Regions from separate parts of the Sporolactobacillus sp. KGMB 08714 genome, predicted to be linked through region 1. Evidence: riboswitches for the same ligand, from Rfam matches in the RefSeq annotation. Region 1 holds a riboswitch; each other region holds the start of a gene.
The links. A riboswitch is a leader RNA that binds a small molecule or an ion and turns the genes downstream of it on or off. The one in region 1 is predicted to bind S-adenosylmethionine.

Region 1 (6,085 bases):
ACGGTCGATTCACGGTCGCAGGCAACGACGTGGACTTTTACCGTTCCTGTACCGGCGTTGTAATCGACAATATAGCCGTGCATGAGTTCCCCGTTTACCGTTCTTCCCTTTACCCAGTCGCCTTTTTTCCACTTCAGTTCCTGTTGCATCATCCTTCACCACCGATCCTGTTATTTATATAGTATATTTATTCAACTTGTCCTTGTGAGCCGAAACCGAAAAATGATCCGAAAATGAGGTATCCGGCCCACTCATTGTGCGCCTGATCTGTTCCAAGAGAGAATCAATGGTCCATCGCTCCAAATACGTTTCGAGCATTTCCTCGGCTTTGAGGAAAGCCTGATCCATCACCGACCGGACGCTCGCCAGTTCGGGATCGTCCGCCTCTTCTTCCGAACACCAGTTCAGTTTCAGCGCCTCGCACGAAACAGTCCGGTAAACATGCGCAAGCGTAACGTCCGCGGGAGAGAATCCGAGGCGATAGCCGCCGCGCAGCCCTTCTTTTGTCGTGACCAGCCCATTCTTCCGAAGAACGCTCATAATCTTGCGGACTCTCGCCGGATTGGTATGAACCTTTCTGGACAGCGATCCGCTGCTCCAGACATGATCCGGAGCACTCGCCAGCACAATCAGGCAATGCACCGCTATCGTAAACTCGCTATTCATACTATCGATTCCTCTATAAGAAGATTAATGTAATTATAATAGATACAGTTTATAAAATCAATTGTTCTGTTTGAAAAAAGTACAGTTGGAAGTCATTTACTGATTGAATTCCGGAAAGTTCAGAAATGGATCGCCCGGAAACGCTTAAAACTCAGTAAAAAGCCGGAAGGCCCTTCTTTTCGGCACAGGCTTTTCTTTTCATACAGAGGACCTGCGCAAAATGAGAAAGCGCAGTCAGCGGTGGCCGATCCGTTCACCCTGCACATTCACCAGTCTGTCCCTTTGCCGGATCCGTACGTCCTCTTTGCTCTCCGTGTCAGTTATTCAGCATCTTCCTGCCAGCCCTTGCAGACGTCCACCCACTTTTTCGCCCGGCCGAAGGTATACAGCTCGTCGATTTTCAGCTCAATCGCCGAATTGCCGCTGCCGCACGCAGGGAACACAGTTTCGAACCGTTTCAGCGACTCGTCCATAAATACCGGCCACTCATTCTTCAGTCCGAACGGGCAGACACCGCCGACGGCATGGCCGATCAATTCTAATGTTTCATCCGAAGACAGCATGTGCGCCTTGAAACCGAAAGTGCCACGGAATTTTTTGTTGTCGATTTTCCCATCACCGGCCATAACAACGAGCATGGCGCCTTCCTTATTTTCTCCGCGAAAAGCGAGTGTTTTAGCGATACGTTCCGGTTCGACATGAAGATGTTCGGCCGCCAGGTTTACAGTCGCACTGGAGTCTTCCAACTCAATAATATCCTTGTCCCGGCCGAATTGTCGGAAATAGGATCTGACATCATCAACAGACATGGCCCGTCCTCCTTATCCAATCAATAGTTTTGGCGTATCCTGCAGGTTTGCCTGCATCCTATGTAAATTTTTTGCTTAATGAACAGTCTAACAAATTCACTGACCCTGTCAATAAAAGCCGGCTGGCAGAATTTGAGACAGCCGTTATTTTATATTTATTCCCAATCATTTGGCCGGCAGGACCCGCCGGCCTTCAAATTCGAAAAAAGCGGCGGCTCCTGAGAAAAATTCCGGGAGATCCGAGACATGTTTCGTACAAAATTCAAAATTTTTCGGATCAGCATCCCCTTTTGCAAATTGCCGGGATATATAATAAATTAAGTGTATAATCAGTGTCCGCTTTATCGTGATAAAAATTTTTGACTAGCCGAGAAGGGACGGTATCATGACAACGTATTACACAGGAAAAGAAATCTGCGGCAAGTACAGCGACATTGAAAATGACGACTTTGGGACGGATGCCCATCGATTCATTTTAACTGCAGTAGCCAAAGAAACATTGTATGAAGTGCCCTGCCCGTTCAGCAGCAACGGACGAAATCTCCTGACCTTTAAAGAATGGGAGGAGCACCCGGAAAACTATGATGGTTATCATACCGACAGCATTCAGAAAATGATCGAGTATATAAAAAAGGGCGGAACGATGCCGCCGATGATTGTTAATAAAAATCTGGGCCTCTACGACGGCCAGCACAGACTCACCGCCTACAGTATGATCCCCGAAATAAAGGAAGTTCAGATCTACAAGGAGGTGTGATCCGTATCGGAAACGCGGGAAAAAGGCAGTCCGTCGTTCCCGATCTGAAAAAACGGAGCTGAAATATGCTTCGCTTTTTTCTGTGCGGCCGAGATAATTATTTTCAGCCTGGACAGACTCATTTTCCGTTCCTTATTACAATGACAGCCTCTCTTAGGAAGAATAATTCCATCGGTGCCGGCAAATAGTAATTCCTGTAATCATCAAAAGGAGGTATGAGGATGGACGCACAGCGGGCTCAGGAAATTGCCGGGTCGCCGATTATGGTGAATGTGACTCATAACGGGACCCCCGTTTATATTCAGCACGTCGATGAGAGCATGCAGACCGCCCGGATTTATCCGCTTGACAATCCGGGAAATGAGCGTGAAGTTTCTGTCGCAAACCTGCAGGAACATGAATAAATGAAAAGCACCCGCCGCCGCGATTTTGGCTGCGGAAAGTTATAGAAACCCTGCAGGCCGGCTTCCTGCCGAATGCCTTTTAACATTTGTCGGTCCAAAAGACAAATAAAACACATATTTTTAGTATGAATGTGTATTGACATAACGGCGGCCAGTGGTATGATATTAATCAACAAATTAATAAAGTGAATTCTTATCCAGAGCGGCGGAGGGACTGGCCCTATGAAACCCGACAACCAGCACATGATTGTGTATGGTGTTAATTCCAGGAGCACGGATCCGTGTTCAGAAGATGAGAAGGAATAAAAAGCAGGCCTTCTTCATCTTGACGGCTTGTTTTTTAATTTTAAATTACAAATGAGTTAAAGGAGGCGGATGGCAGCAATTCACTTCAGACAGAAAAAATCGGAAAAGGAGGTGAACCGCACGATGCTGGCATTGAAAAACATCCATAAGTCGTTCAACGATCATGAAGTCCTGAAGGGCATCGATTTAGACATTAACAAAGGCGACGTCGTGACCATTATCGGTCCGAGCGGCACCGGCAAAACGACCTTGCTGAGATGCGTCAATTATCTGGAAAAACCCGACGAAGGAGAAATCGCCTTCACAGATTTCCAGCTGAACTGCCGGTCCGTCAAAAAAAAGGACATTCTTCGGCTCCGAAGAAAAACGGCAATGGTTTTTCAGCAGTACAATCTATTTAAAAACAAAACAGCCATTGAAAACGTCATGGAAGCACAGATCGTTGTCCGGAAAAAAAGTAAAAAAGCCGCTTATGAAAGGAGTCTGGAAGAATTAAACAGAGTCGGGCTCGCCGACAAACTGGACGCCTATCCTTCCCAGCTTTCCGGCGGCCAGCAGCAGAGAGTCAGCATTGCCAGAGCCCTGGCAATGGAACCGGAAATCATTCTTTTCGACGAACCGACGTCGGCGCTTGATCCGGAACTGGTCGGCGAAGTATTAAACGTGATTGATAGTATTGCAAATTCGGGCGTGACGATTCTGCTTGTTACTCACGAAATGGCCTTTGCCCGGACCATTTCGACAAAGGTCGTGTTTATGGATCAGGGGAAAATCGTTGAAGAAGGGCCGCCTTCTCAGATTTTCAACCATTCTAAAGAAAAAAGGACCCGGGAATTTCTCAGTCATTTTAACAACAGCTACAAAAAAATTATAACAGCAAAGTGAGTGGAAGAACAATGAAAAAGATTTCAGCCGCCGTACTTGTTTTCATCCTTTTATTTACACTGGGCGCTTGTTCGAACAGTTCATCCGGCGCAAACCAGTCCTCATCTTCATCGAAGTCGTCCAGCGTAAAAACCGTTCAAATTGCCGTCCCGACGGCCGAAAAACCGCTGAGCTATACGGAAAACGGAAAACTGACAGGCTATGAGGTTGAGATATTAAGAAAAATCGATACAAAGCTGAAAGACTACAGTTTCAATATTCAAAGCGTCTCTTCGAACGCTCAGCAGATCGGCCTCGATACAGGCAAATACGATTTGATTGCCGAAGGATTTTTTAAAAATTCCGTGCGTGAACAAAAGTATCTGATTCCGAATGAAAGCGACGGAGCAAGCTTGATCAAAATTTATACGAATGACGCCAATCAATCCATTACGAACTTTTCGGATCTGGTCGGCAAAAAAATCGCTCCGGTCGACGCCAACGGGGGCATATACAATATTTTAACGGCCTACAATACTCAGAATCCTTCGAAAAAAATCGACATTCCGACATCGGACACCGGCCTTTCGACAGCCGACCGGCTTAAAGAAGTAGCTGCCGGAAAATATGACGCCTCGGTTCTTCCGTCCAATCTGGGTGAGGCTCAGATTATTAAACAACTGAACTTAAAGATTCATACTTCTGCCCCGGTAAAAGTAATCCCGACCTACTTCCTGCTCTCGAAAAAGAACGAAAAGCTTAAAGAAGCCGTTGATTCAGCCTTAAAGCAGCTGAAGAGCGATGGGACGCTTTCCGCACTGTCGAAGAAGTATTACGGAGAAGATGTTTTTCAATACAAAATAACCAACTAATTGTATCGAATTACATTGCAATAGGTAACGGAAATCTGTCACTATTTTATTGAACATTCTCACAGCTTCAGAAGGGATACAAGCGAAGATGGATATTGGCTACATGATCAAAATACTGCCCGGTTTTATTGACGCCCTTCCATTAACGCTCGCCGTTATTGTCTGTTCCGGGTTAATCGGATTATTATTAAGCATACTTGTCACAGGTATCCGAATTAAAAAAGTCAAATTTTTCAGTCCTCTGATGGAACTATATATTTCTTTCACAAGAAGCACGCCTATTCTGCTTCAGATGCTTCTTGTTTATTACGGGCTGCCGGTTGTCCTGTCTTTAATCGGCATGAACATCAATTATTGGAGCGGCATATTTTTTGCCATAGTGACCCTTGTCTTTCATTACGGCGCCTATCTTTCGGAAATTCTCAGGCCTGCCTATCTGGCCGTCGATAAGGGGCAGAAAGAGGCCGCTGACAGTCTCGGTTTTACGCCTTTTCAGACACAAATCCGGATCATATTCCCCCAGGTTCTGCCGATCGCATTGCCGGGTTTGGGAAATGCTTTGATTTATTTGATCCAGGATACATCCATCTTATTCATTATCGGCGTGGTCGACATTATGGGTACGGCAAATAATCTGATCTCCAACGATTTCGGCTCAAGGCAGATTGAAGTCTTTCTGACCGTCGCCTTAATCTATTGGGCCATTTCTTATCTAGCGGACAGGTTTATCAATTTTTTTGAAGCCAGAACGGCAAAGTATCATCTGGAAAACGGAATAAAACGATAAGGAGAAAAGTCTTGTTCGAACCCAACATCTTTTTTCAGGACTTTTCAGGGATATTGACTATTGTCCCTTATACATTAGGGCTTGCACTTTTGATTTTATTTTTCGCAATCCTGATCGGAGGCATTTTGTCGCTCATTGATCAATATAAGGTCCCTGTCCTGTCCCGGGTCACAGCCGTGTGCATTTCTTTTTTAAGAGGAACGCCGCTGCTTGTCCAATTATATTTAGCGTACTACGGCCTGCCGAAAATTTTTCTTTATTTTGCGGAATTGTTGAATCTTAGGTTCGATCCCAATCAATTTAATCCGGTCATTACGGTGATTGTCTCTTATTCCATCTGTTTTTCGGCTTTTCAGTCGGAAATCATACGAGGAGCATTTATGGCGGTCAGCTACGGACAGATAGAAGCCGCCCAATCCCTCGGATTCAGCTCCGTTCAGACCTTAAGAAGAATTGTCGTCCCGCAGGCCGTCATTGAAGCACTGCCCAACTTTTTAAACTCATACCTATCGATTATAAAGTCTCTGTCTTTGGCTTTCATGGTTTCCGTTGTCGATATATTGGCGAAAGCAAAACTTGAATCCGCGTTAAACTTTCGCTATCTGGAATCTTATGCCGCA
Region 2 (6,085 bases), on a different contig from region 1:
TCCAGTCATTGATGTCATCAATAAAATCAAAATAAATACCATATTTGGGAAAAAGCGTGCGAAACTCATCAAAACTTGCACCGTAAATGTTTGCGGCCGCCGCGATCCGGCCGCCGCCTTCAGTCAGATTAAGAATGGTATAGGAAACGGCCGCCATTCCGGAACCTACGGCGACTGCATCCGCACCGCCGTCAAGACCTGCAATCCGTTTTTCCAGAACGGCGACAGTTGGGTTGCTTACCCGGGAATAACTGAACCCTTTTTCCTTAAAATTAACAAGCCGTGCTGCCCGGTCCGAATCGCCAAAACCAAAAGCTGCCGTCTGGTAAATCGGAACCGATGAGGCATAGTTATGTTCTTTCGGATCATATCCCGCATGTATTTTCAAAGTGTCGAATCTTTCTGGTTTTTCCTCCGGCATCCAAAGTGCCCCCTCTGCTGATACGGCCATATAATGAACTGAAGTTTATCCGAACTTGACAATCGATTCATCCGGTGTTTGCGGGCCAATCAATTGAGACAACCGAATGAGCGATTGCCCCGCTGCTTTTCCCGAAAAACAACTGCAGGCGCGGTAAAGCCTTATTGCTCATTGCTCTGCTTTTTGTTAATGATCCGTCTTCATGGTCCGTGCTTTCTACAGATCCTTATCCAGGTACACAATATCCGGCCGGAAATTCCAGCCTTTTTTTCTCCAGAAACTTTTTCCGTCTTCATTATCGAGCACAACAAACAGTCCGATCTTTGTGATCTTCTCTTTTCTAAAATTTTCACAGACACGATCAATTAAAAGAGTGCCGATTCTTCTCCCCCGATAGACGGGATCGACTGCCGTATGGTAAATAAAGCCCTTGCGGCCGTCCGTCCCGCCGAGAATCGTGCCGACGATCCGGCCGTTTTCCACGGCGACAAAACAAGTCTCCGGATTTTTCCGGATTATCCGGGCAATACCTTCGTAACTGTTATCCAGGGATCTTAAATTCATTCCCGGTACCCTCGACCACAAATCATAGGCGCCCTCATAGTCCCCGGGAACCATCTCTCGAATGTCCATACTCTTTCCAGCTCCAAACTGATTCAAACTTATTTTTTCCGTTTTGCCCTTGCCAGTGTCCGTGAGCGTAACAAACACGCCGGCGAATCATCCGTATTTTTGGTGCCAATGGCCCGGCAACGCCGGCCTTTCCCTGGAACTTCTCATTCAAAAAACGATAGGTTATCCGGCCTGCTGGCCCGCACCTTTCAGACCTGTCCGATCTGGCGGACGTCAGACGATGCAATGATAGGAGATCATTGATTCATTTGCTGTTAGACAGTTCGTGTAATAATCTGAAACTATTTCTTTCAAAAAAACGAGCCCCGTAGATCAGGAGACCGTCGTCGGCAGTAAATCGCGGGTTGTGGACACTGACATGACCGCCGTTGCCGATATCCACATAAACGCCCGGGACATGCTCCTGGAAACAGGCAAAGTCATCACTTCCTAAACCGGGAGTTAATTCATATGTATCCGTAAATTTGCTAGTTTCATCCCGGACAATGGCCGTTAGTCCGGGATCGTTAACGACGGACGGATCACCGGTATACCAGTCAATGTCCGCAGTCACTCCATAGGCTTTAGCGGTGGCATCGACTATTTGCGGAAATCGTTTTTTTATCGTCTCGCGCACTTCTTTATTCGCGGTCCGAACGGTCCCCTCAAAAAAAGCAGTTTCCGGTAAAATATTCCATGTATTTCCGGCGGTAACATGCGTAATACTCAAAACACCGCCGGACAAAGCATTGATATTGCGGCTGATAATCGATTGAAGGGCACCGATTTCCGCGCCTAAAGCAACGATCGGATCACGGCCGTTTTGCGGTGCGGAAGCGTGGGCGCCAATACCGGTCAGCGTCACTTTGAATTTATCAATGGCGCCGCTGGCAATACCCGGCTTCAATCCGACACGTCCTATCGGTTGATTGGGTGTATTGTGAAAACCGATGATGGCATCAACACCGTCAAGCTGACCGTCATTAATCACCTGCAAAGCACCTTCATTAGCTTCCTCAGAGGGTTGGAAAAGCAGACGGACTTTTCCGGGCAGTTCTGCTTCCCGCTGCTTAATCAGATAAGCACCGCCCAGCAATGAAGCAATATGCGTATCATGGCCGCAGGCATGCATTTTGCCGGGAACTTTTGAATGAAATGGAACGCCGGATTCTTCCTGGATCGGCAACGCATCAATATCGGCACGCAGGCCAAGCGTGGGGCCGTCCTTTAGACCTATTTCGGCGAAAACGCCGGTTTTCAAATGAGTCGATAAGATTTTAATATTCCAACGGGTCAAAATCTCCTTAATCTTCTCAGTCGTTTTAAATTCATTGTCAGCCAACTCCGGATACTCATGGAAGTGATGACGGTACTTAATCAGTACCGATTCGAGCTGACTATCCGTTAATTTTGCCATGCAATCATACCTTTCATCGTATTTTCCCTTCTGCCATTCAATTTGTTAATCAGACCTTTTTGATCGCACCGCTGCGGATTGAACAGAGATCACGTGCATACAAAAAAGGCTGCTTTCCGCAGAATCAGAAAAGCAGCCCTTGGCCGTGTTCTCTTATCTGCCAGAATTGAATCTGCTGGAATTGACACCATGCACAACGTGCTGGTTGTCGGGTTTCATTGGGCCAGTCCCTCCGCCACTCTTGATAAGAACTTTTGCTATTTATTTAAAAAACAGATCTTTACAACTGTTTCTACCTGATAACGCCAGGACATATTCCGAACGTCTGTCACCCTGTCGCCCTGATCATTAACTAAATTATAATTCACATTCGCGGTATGTCAATGATGATGACCAGGAGAAACAACAGGCCCGGTTTAGCAGGAAGGACGCGGCCCAAAGGCCCAAAAATGAATCCCGCTCATAGATGCTGCTCTTCTAAACGTTTTCTCCCCGCGGAATTCAGCAAATTGCTTAGTTAAAAGCCGATGACCTGTTCATCGTTTGATTTTCCGCAACGACTTTTCCTTCCCGGTTATTCAAATCTTCCGTATTTCTTAATCGTCACCGGGCATAGATTACAATCGCTTCTCTGCTCCTTTTGCCGAGTGCATATACTTTCTTGTCATCCTCTTCTTCAAAAAATCGGAACGGAACTTTCCAATTATTTTCACAGGATCACTTACAGCGATGCCAGTCCCCGGACAAGCGATTCAAAACAGCCAGCAACAAAAATGGACGATCTTTTCTGCTGGATAAAAAAATAAGCCCTGCTTCAGGCTTAAATGGGTTTTGGATAATCGATACAGGGTAAGTCATGCTATAAGCAAGCATCTGTATCTTATCAAATGAATATTACCCGAATATAACGGGTCTATAAATAATTCGTAAAATCAAAAACAGACCCCTAAAGGTCTATTTTTGGGAGAGTTACATTTTGTTCATCTTTTATAATAGGACCTGTTTCTTAAAATTTAATTAAATTTACCGGTTTTTTTGATGCAGTTGTTCAAGCATCTGAATAACCGGCTTAATTGACACAGTGACTTTTCGATGCCCTAATCTATTAATCATCCGTCGATTCCGCAATTATACTCGTTACTTTCAATGATTACCTCCTTGAAGTGATGCGTTAAATCTGATCGATCGGCCGTATGCCGTATATTAAAAGGGCCCCGGGTCAGAGCCTTTTATTTCCATTCGCCCAAAATCAAAGGGCATCCGATGACACGGATCATTCGCTGCGCAGCGCTTCAACCGGATCTCTTCTGGCTGCCATTTTGGCGGGAATCAATCCGCCGATCAATGTCAGTACGATGCTAATGACAACGAGAGCCGCGGCATGCAAAGGATTTAGCTGAGCTACATTTTTCAAGGATGTCAAATTATAGAGTATGATATTGGCCGGGATTTCCAAAAGATAGGCAATTCCTATACCCATAAGGCCGGAACAGGTACCAATTATAAAGGTCTCCGCATTAAATACCCGCGTTATGTCTCTCTTCCTGGCTCCCAGTGCACGAAGAACGCCGATTTCTTTTGTCCTTTCCAGAACGGAGATATAGATAATGATCCCGACCATGATCATGGATACGATCAGAGATATTGCCGCAAATGCGATAAGCACCAGGGTAATCGCGTTCATGATGCTGCCGGATAATTTTGTCATCATCGCCGCAAGATCCTGATAGTTAATTTTGTCTGACGCTTTGCGGCCGGCATTCCATTTATCAAGATAGTCAGTTACCTTCTGCTTGGCATCAAAATCTTTCGGATAGAGAGCAATAGAGGTCGGAATACTCGTCGATCCCAGAGAAGCAAGAACCTCATTTTTCGTCAATGACACTTTCGTGCTTCCTCCCGTAGCCGACGTGCTTCTGCTCATATTGGGACCGAAGCCGCCGCTTGAGCCGGCACTCGATGGACTTCCGGAATCAGCGGAAAAAGATGAACCGGTCAGCACATCATAATCTGCTTCTTTCTGTGCTTTGACAATCTCAGAATTTGATGCGTTCCCAATGAAATATTGCGCCAGTTGGTCAGAATAATAAACACCGGAAGAAAGTGAAGGAGTCTTTGTATCCTCTTTAATGCGGACGATTCCGGAAATTCTTAAGGTTATAGCCTGGCCGCTGTTATACAGATTGGACAGATCATTGGGGGAGCCGTTAACTGTATAGGTATTCCCTGATTTTTTATAATATTCATTATTCAGGATCAATTTGAATTGTTTTCCGATGATTTTATCAAAACTTATACTTTCTCCATCTTTAGAATTAATTCCCAGTTCTTTAAGCAGCGATGTGTCGAGACGGTTATATTCATCAACTACCATAACGAGATCCGTTTTATCTTTCGGCAGGTTTCCTGCAAGTAAATGATAATACTGGCTGAAATAGTTGCCGCCGGCAGGTTTGTCAGGGTAGGAACCGAGATTAAGATTAGCCGTATCTACAGGAACTGCTTTGTTTCCGCTCTTCTTAAGCAGATTCATGTTTACGCTGCGCGTGAAGGAGACGGCATCTAAAAGAGAGGGCTGTATTTTTTTGACATAATCCACATAACTTTGTGTGATTTTATTTGTATGGGCAGCTGTATTTTTAGAAGAGTCATACGAATAAACAGCCGGCTTATTCGTATATTTAATCGAGCTATTTTTCTTTGTAGAAGTCGACGGCTGGCTGATGCTGGCAGATGACTGGCTTATCGTGATCGGATAATTGGACAGAGTACCGGATTCAAAACTATTGATTTGCTGATTAAATCCATTTGACAGAGCCAATACAAGAGCGATCCCGATAATACCGATACTTGAAGCAAAAGCCGTCAGGGAAGTCCGCCCTTTTTTTGTCAAAATATTCTTCCAGGATAATTTTAAGGCCGTGAAAAAACTCATGCTTGTTTTTTTCAACCGATAGTTTCCGGAAACCTCGGCGGTATTTATTGGGTTGGAATCTGAAATCACTTTTCCGTCAGAAATTCTGATAATTCGATTAGAATATCTTTGAGCCAGATCAGGATTATGTGTGACCATAATAACCAGCTTATTCCTGGAAATCTGCTTTATAAGCTCCATGATCTGTTCGCTTGTCTCTGTGTCAAGCGCACCGGTAGGCTCATCCGCCAGAATAATATCCGGATCATTAGAAAGCGCTCTGGCAATGGCGACCCGCTGCATCTGCCCCCCCGATAATTGATTCGGTTTTTTGTGGATGTGATCCTTAAGGCCGACCTTTTCCAGGACATCTAAGGCCCTTCTGCGCTTTTCTCTATTTGAAACACCGCTTAATGTCATGCTCATTTCCACATTGTCTAAAAGGCTTAAATGCGGAATCAGGTTATAGCTTTGAAATATGAATCCTACACTGTTATTTCGATAGGCATCCCAATCTCGATCCTTAAACTTTTTTGTTGATTTGCCGTTGATAATAAGATCGCCGCTGTCATATTGATCGAGACCGCCGATCATATTGAGCAGGGTTGTTTTACCCGATCCGCTCTGGCCGAGTATGGAGACAAATTCATTTTCCCTGAAATTCAGGCTCACTTTATCCAGGGCAATCTGGGTAAAATCACCGGTAGTATAGCTTTTGGAT
Region 3 (6,085 bases), on a different contig from region 1:
CAGTTTGAATATGCAGGCTATAAGATCAATATTCTTGATACACCGGGGCACCAGGATTTCAGTGAGGACACGTACCGGACGTTGATGGCTGTCGACAGCGTCGTCATGATCATTGATGCGGCGAAGGGGGTCGAACCGCAGACGATCAAACTGTTTAAGGTTTGCCGCGACCGCGGCATTCCCATCTTCACCTTTATCAATAAGCTTGACCGCCAGGGGAAAGAGCCGCTTGAGCTTTTCGAAGAAATTGAAGATGTGCTCGGCATTGAAACGTACCCGATTAATTATCCGATCGGTATGGGACAGTCTTTTCGCGGAGTGTACGACCGCCTGGAGCATCGGATCGAGTGGTATAACGACAAACGTGAACGGCAGGTGCAGCAGCTCGGCGAAGTGGAGGAACTGGGCACCATTCTTAAAGAGAACGTCGATGACTATACACTCAGTCAGCTTGAAGAAAATCTTCTGCTGCTGGACGAGGCGGGAAGCACCTACGATTTCGAGAAGGTGAGGTCAGGGAAACAGACGCCTGTATTTTTTGGCAGCGCCATCTCAAGTTTCGGCATTCCGACTTTTTTGGAACACTATCTTAAAATGGCGCCGTATCCGCAGCCGCGGCAGTCGAGCGGCGGCCTTGTCAATCCGGACGACAAGCAATTTTCCGGATTTGTTTTTAAAATCCAGGCCAATATGAATCCGTCTCACCGTGATCGTATCGCCTTCCTGCGTATTTGTTCGGGACGATTTGAAAAGGGGATGACTGTCTATCTCGACCGCACCGGCAAACAGCTCAAGCTCGCTCAGCCTCAGCAGTTCTTCGCGGACAGCAGGGAACTGATCGATGAGGCTTTTCCGGGCGACATTGTCGGCCTTTATGATACCGGATTTTACCAGATTGGCGATACGGTCTGCGAAGCCAAGGAAACGTTCAATTTTGGAGCGCTGCCGCAGTTTGCGCCGGAGCATTTTGCCAAGGTCCGGGCGAAAAATGCAATGAAACAAAAACATTTTCTCAAAGGAGTCAGCCAACTGGCTCAGGAAGGCGCCATTCAGGTTTACAAGACGCCTTTTGAAGAGACCGTTCTCGGCGTTGTCGGCACCCTGCAGTTCGATGTCTTTGTCTACAGAATGCAGGCAGAATACGGCGTCGATCTCGATATTGAACACATGCCCCATCAGGTGGCGAAATGGATCGCCAAGAGGGAAGATGCCGAAGACTTGCGCCGCCACTCAAACAATTTGATTGTGACCGATTACAAAGATCGGCCGGTTATTATTTTTGAAAATGATTTTTCGCTGCGCTGGTTTCAGCAAAAACATCCCGATATCGAATTGCGGGATTCAAGTCATAATATGTAATCATAGTCAGTCCTGAACGGAAACAAAGGAGCCTCAGCGGCTGAACCGGGCATTAAGAAGCCCGGCTTTTTGTTCGGAAAAAATGATTCGCAGAGCGGCCGTCCGGCCGATCCGGCTGCCTGCCGGACGGAATCGGTTTACCAGCCGAAATTGCGGGTTTACCGGCCGAAATCGGAGGTCTACCGGCCGAAATCGGAGGTCTACCGGCCGAAATCGGAGGTCTACCGGCGGGAATCGCAGGTCTACCAGCCGAAATCGCGGGTCTATCGGCCGAAATCGGAGGTCTACCGGCGGGAATCGCAGGTCTACCAGCCGAAATCGCGGGTCTATCGGCCAAAATGGGGTGTTTACCGGCCGGAATCAGAGGCCTATCGGCCAAAATGGGGCTTCTATCGGCCAAAATCATGGCTGTACTGGCGGAATTGCAAGGTCTATCGACCGGAGTGCAGGATAGATCCACCAAATCCGGCTGCCGACCGGTTAGGATATCGGTTTTCCCAGGCTGCTGCCGTTTCTCCGGCTTATAAAAGGAAAGCGTGGCTGGATTCTTCAAATAATCGCGGCCCATTGCGTAAAAAAAAGAACGCCTCATAGGCGTTCTTTTTTAAGACGGTGTTGTTTACTTTCCGATTTTGCTCTCCAGTTCCTTCCGGACTTCGTGGGCAGCCTCAACCATGTTTTTCAGTGCTGGAATCGCTTCTTCCGGTTTACGTGTCTTAAGGCCGCAGTCCGGGTTGATCCAGAACAGTTTCGGATCAAGCACCTGCAGTGCGCGTTCCGCATAGGATTTTATTTCATCGACGCTTGGAATGCGCGGGCTGTGGATGTCGTAAACGCCGAGGCCGATTCCTTTTTCATATTTAAAATCTTCAAAGGTCGAGATGATTTCGCCATGGCTGCGCGCGGCCTCGATCGAAATGACATCGGTATCGAGCGCATCAATGGCTTCAATGATTTCGTCAAATTCCGAGTAACACATATGGGTGTGGACCTGTGTATCGTTGTTGACGAACGAAGTGGCGAGCCGGAACGCGTAAACCGCATCGTGCAGATACCCGGCTTTTTTCTTTTCCTTAAGCGGCAGGCCTTCGCGCAGCGCAGGTTCATCCACCTGAATCATGCGGATGTCCGCTTCTTCAAGCGCGTGCACTTCTTTCTTCAGTGCCAGCGCGATCTGGTTGAAGACATCGGCCTGACTGATGTCGTTGCGGACGAAGGACCAGTTGTAGATAGTAACCGGACCGGTAAGCATGCCTTTAACCGGCAGTTTGGTGAGCGACTGGGCATAGGCGCTTTCTTTTACCGTTATCGGTTTTTGCCAGGCAACGTCGCCGAAAATCAGCGGCGGCTTGACGCAGCGCGAGCCGTAGGACTGCACCCATCCGAAGCGTGTAAAGGCGAATCCCGCCAGTTTTTCGCCGAAATATTCCACCATGTCGTTCCGTTCGAATTCTCCGTGGACAAGCACATCGACGCCGATGTTTTCCTGAATTTTAATCCATTTGCCTGTTTCGTCTTTGATAAATTGATTGTACTGTTCTTCCGACCACTCGCCCTTGCGCAGATTGCGCCGTGCCTGTCGGACCTCCGGGGTCTGAGGGAAGCTTCCGATCGTCGTTGTCGGAAGGATCGGAAGTTGAAAAGCGTCTTTCTGAATCTGCCGGCGCAGCCTGAACGATCCCGGGCGCGACGGCAATTCGGATCCGAGATGCCGCAGTTCTCTCTGTACATTCTTGTTGTTGCGGTGATCGGACTGCTGCAGCGCCTGCAGGTCGTCCCGGCTTTTCCTGATGTCTGCTTCGATTGCCGCTTTTCCCGAATTCAGTCCTTTGACAAGTGTGACCGTTTCCGTCAGTTTTTCATCGGCGAACGAAAGCGCATTTTTTAATAGCGGATCGAGCGATGCTTCATTCCTGACGGTCACAGGAACATGCAGCAGGCTGGATGACGGTGAGACAAACAGTTTATCTTTTCCGCCGACGTAACCGAGCAGCTTGGAAAGAAGGTCGAACGTCGCGGCCAGATCGGTTTTCCAGACGTTGCGTCCGTCAATCACGCCGGCCGCGAGTACTTTGTCTTTCGGAAATCCGGCAGTCTGAAGCAGGCTGAGGTTCGCCTCTCTGCCGTCAACAAAATCGAGGCCGATGCCGTCGACCGGCAGTTTGATGATTTCTTCGTAGCCGTCGATGGCTTCAAAATAAGTCTGAAGGAGCAGCTTTAATCCGCGGACACCGTTTCTGATCGAGCGATACGTTTCCCGGAATACTTCCAGATCTTCCTGAGACAGCGTTCCGACTAATACCGGTTCATCGATCTGCACCCATTCGGCTCCGGCATCTTTCAGTTCATTAAATACCCGGACGTACAGCGGGATCAGTGATTCAAGAAGCGGCCTGAAATGATCGCGATCATAACCCTTGGACAGCCGGAGCAGAGTGACCGGACCGACAATCACCGGCTTAGCGATAATATCGAGCTCGTTTTTTGCTTCGTTGAACAGAGTAAGCAGGCGGTTTTCGGTGATGAAAGGCCGTGTTTTATTGCTGATTTCAGGGACAATATAGTGATAATTGGTATTGAACCATTTTGTCATTTCCGAAGCTTCTGCTTCTTTGTCTCCGCGGGCAATAGAAAAATAGGTTTCGAGCGGAATCTTTTTATCTCCCTTGTTGAAGCGATCGGGAATCAGGCCGAATAATACGGCCGTATCAAGCACGTGATCGTAAAGGCTGAAATCACCGACCGGTATCAGATCTACACCCAGGTCCTTTTGCTTTTTCAGATAACTCAGGCGAAGCTTTTTAACCGTCGCAAGAAAGACGTCTTTTGAAATTTTGCCGGCCCAGAATTGCTCCAGGGCCTTTTTCCATTCCCGTTTTTCACCGATTCTCGGATAGCCAAGATTGGAACTCAGCACTTCTGCCATACTCTCATCCTCCCGTTTCCTTTCTTTGAAAGAAGCCTTATCTATGAGCGGGAAATAAAAAAGCGGAAAAATTAAAGACCTCTCCAGCTTTGGCAGAGAGGCCTGAATGATCATCCGCACCCTCTTATTTCTCAAAACCCCGCTGATCGAAGTTTTGCTGGAATTGGCACCTTTTTCAAATTCACTGAAAGGTTGCCGGGCTTCACTGGGCCAGTCCCTCCGCCACTCTCAATAAGAGTCTTTCATAATGAAGTTTAAAGAAATTTTAGCACGAAACATTTCCCGCGTCAATTGAAAATGCAAACGGCCGATACGGTTTGATATCGGCAGATGGATCTCCAGAGTAAATTTCTTCGGCCGTTTTAAAGAAAACTTGTTCGAAAAGAAAGCATGCACCCTTACATTTGTTTGAAAATCCGTTAAAAGTCACCAGGTTCCGTTATAACCGGTTTTGTTATAATGTAGATAAATCCATCGTGAGGCCTATTCTGAATGGATCAGCGTGCCGATCATGGACTAAAGAGCGAACGGAAGCGGGGGAGACCGGGTGTTTTTTAAAAAAGGTGAGGAAGCGGTTGATGACTGGCTGGAGAGGGCAAAGTCCGTGAAAGTCTCTGTCACGGTCAAAGACGGCAAGGTGCTTGAAAAACTGAGAATGCTTGATCTGACAAATGAAGATTTGCAGCTGCTGAAGCTCTTGCGGCCTTTTGTGCAGAAAGAGATCAATGTCATCGCAAAAGATTTCTACGGCAGTGTCTATGAAATCGAGCCGCTGAAACAAATGATCGACCAGCACAGCACCGTTGAAAAGCTGAGCCGGACGCTGGCGGCACATGTTATGGAACTCTTTTCAGGAATCATTGATGAATCCTTTCTTGAAAGGCGGCTCAGGGTCGGAAAAATACATTATACGATTGCTCTGAGTCCGTCTTACTACATGGGAGCTTTTCAAAATCTGCAGAGCAGCCTGTGCCGGATCGTTTTCCGAACGGTCGGCGATATTTCTGCTGTCGAGCGAATGGTCCGGGCGATTGATAAGATCATCAGCTTTGAGCAGCAGATTGTTCTTGAAGCTTACGATCTGGAATACTCACAGAACCTGAAGAGGGAATATGAAGTAGGCCGGGAAGATCTCCGATCGGCCATAGCGCACGTCAGCGACAGTCTGACGGCTCTGACGGATCAGACCGGGGAGACGGTCAGCGCTTTGTCCGGACATTTTCAACTCGTCAGGGAGTCTTCGGCCGAAAGCAGCCGGGAGACACAGACTGCCAAAACACAGGCTTCCGCGGGACAGGCCCAGCTGGAACGGCTTTTTTCTCAGGTTACGGCGGCCAATCACTCCATTAAAGAAATGGGCAGGATGGTCGGAAAACTGGAAGAATCGTCACAGGCCATCGGCCGCGTGACCGTTCTCGTTAAAGAAATTTCGGAGCAGACGAACATACTGGCTCTGAATTCGGCAATCGAGGCGGCCAGGGCGGGAGAGTACGGCAAGGGATTTGCCGTCGTCTCACAGGAGATAAAAAGACTGGCTGAAGAAACCAATCATGCCATGGTGCAGATTTCCGATCTTATAGGCAAGTCTGTAAACGTCACGTCCCGCGTTGTCGGTTCTCTGAACGCAACGACGGGAATCATAGAAAAAGGAATGGAAGAATCGAAGCAGACTGCCGACAAATTCCGAGACATCATTTCATCGGTTGACCGGAACAGCAAGCTTTCCGAGGATATCAATAAAAGTATGGATGAACTTGTCGGCATCACGAAAAAATTGGGAACGGGAACCGATACATTATC

Region 2: another riboswitch for S-adenosylmethionine. It lies ahead of Q6A92_RS13235 (amidohydrolase); the one in region 1 lies ahead of Q6A92_RS16265 (amino acid ABC transporter ATP-binding protein).
Region 3: another riboswitch for S-adenosylmethionine. It lies ahead of metE (5-methyltetrahydropteroyltriglutamate--homocysteine S-methyltransferase); the one in region 1 lies ahead of Q6A92_RS16265 (amino acid ABC transporter ATP-binding protein).

The regions. Positions count from the first base shown of each region.
Region 1 covers NZ_JAUUBW010000045.1:4,709-10,793, reverse strand. The annotation lists gene Q6A92_RS16290 (hypothetical protein) at 1-152, opposite strand, end outside; gene Q6A92_RS16285 (RrF2 family transcriptional regulator) at 175-666, opposite strand; gene Q6A92_RS16280 (YbaK/EbsC family protein) at 987-1,475, opposite strand; gene Q6A92_RS16275 (ParB N-terminal domain-containing protein) at 1,861-2,232, shown strand; gene Q6A92_RS16270 (small acid-soluble spore protein H) at 2,454-2,636, shown strand; SAM riboswitch class I at 2,827-2,935, shown strand; gene Q6A92_RS16265 (amino acid ABC transporter ATP-binding protein) at 3,066-3,827, shown strand; gene Q6A92_RS16260 (transporter substrate-binding domain-containing protein) at 3,839-4,678, shown strand; gene Q6A92_RS16255 (amino acid ABC transporter permease) at 4,767-5,465, shown strand; gene Q6A92_RS16250 (amino acid ABC transporter permease) at 5,477-6,085, shown strand, end outside.
Region 2 covers NZ_JAUUBW010000029.1:7,072-13,156, forward strand. The annotation lists gene Q6A92_RS13225 (O-acetylhomoserine aminocarboxypropyltransferase/cysteine synthase family protein) at 1-421, opposite strand, end outside; gene Q6A92_RS13230 (GNAT family N-acetyltransferase) at 638-1,054, opposite strand; gene Q6A92_RS13235 (amidohydrolase) at 1,299-2,450, opposite strand; SAM riboswitch class I at 2,601-2,701, opposite strand; gene Q6A92_RS13240 (ABC transporter ATP-binding protein/permease) at 3,724-6,085, opposite strand, start outside.
Region 3 covers NZ_JAUUBW010000067.1:123,812-129,896, reverse strand. The annotation lists gene Q6A92_RS18705 (peptide chain release factor 3) at 1-1,359, shown strand, start outside; gene Q6A92_RS18700 (hypothetical protein) at 1,429-1,953, shown strand; gene metE (5-methyltetrahydropteroyltriglutamate--homocysteine S-methyltransferase) at 1,979-4,285, opposite strand; SAM riboswitch class I at 4,407-4,523, opposite strand; gene Q6A92_RS18690 (globin-coupled sensor protein) at 4,833-6,085, shown strand, end outside.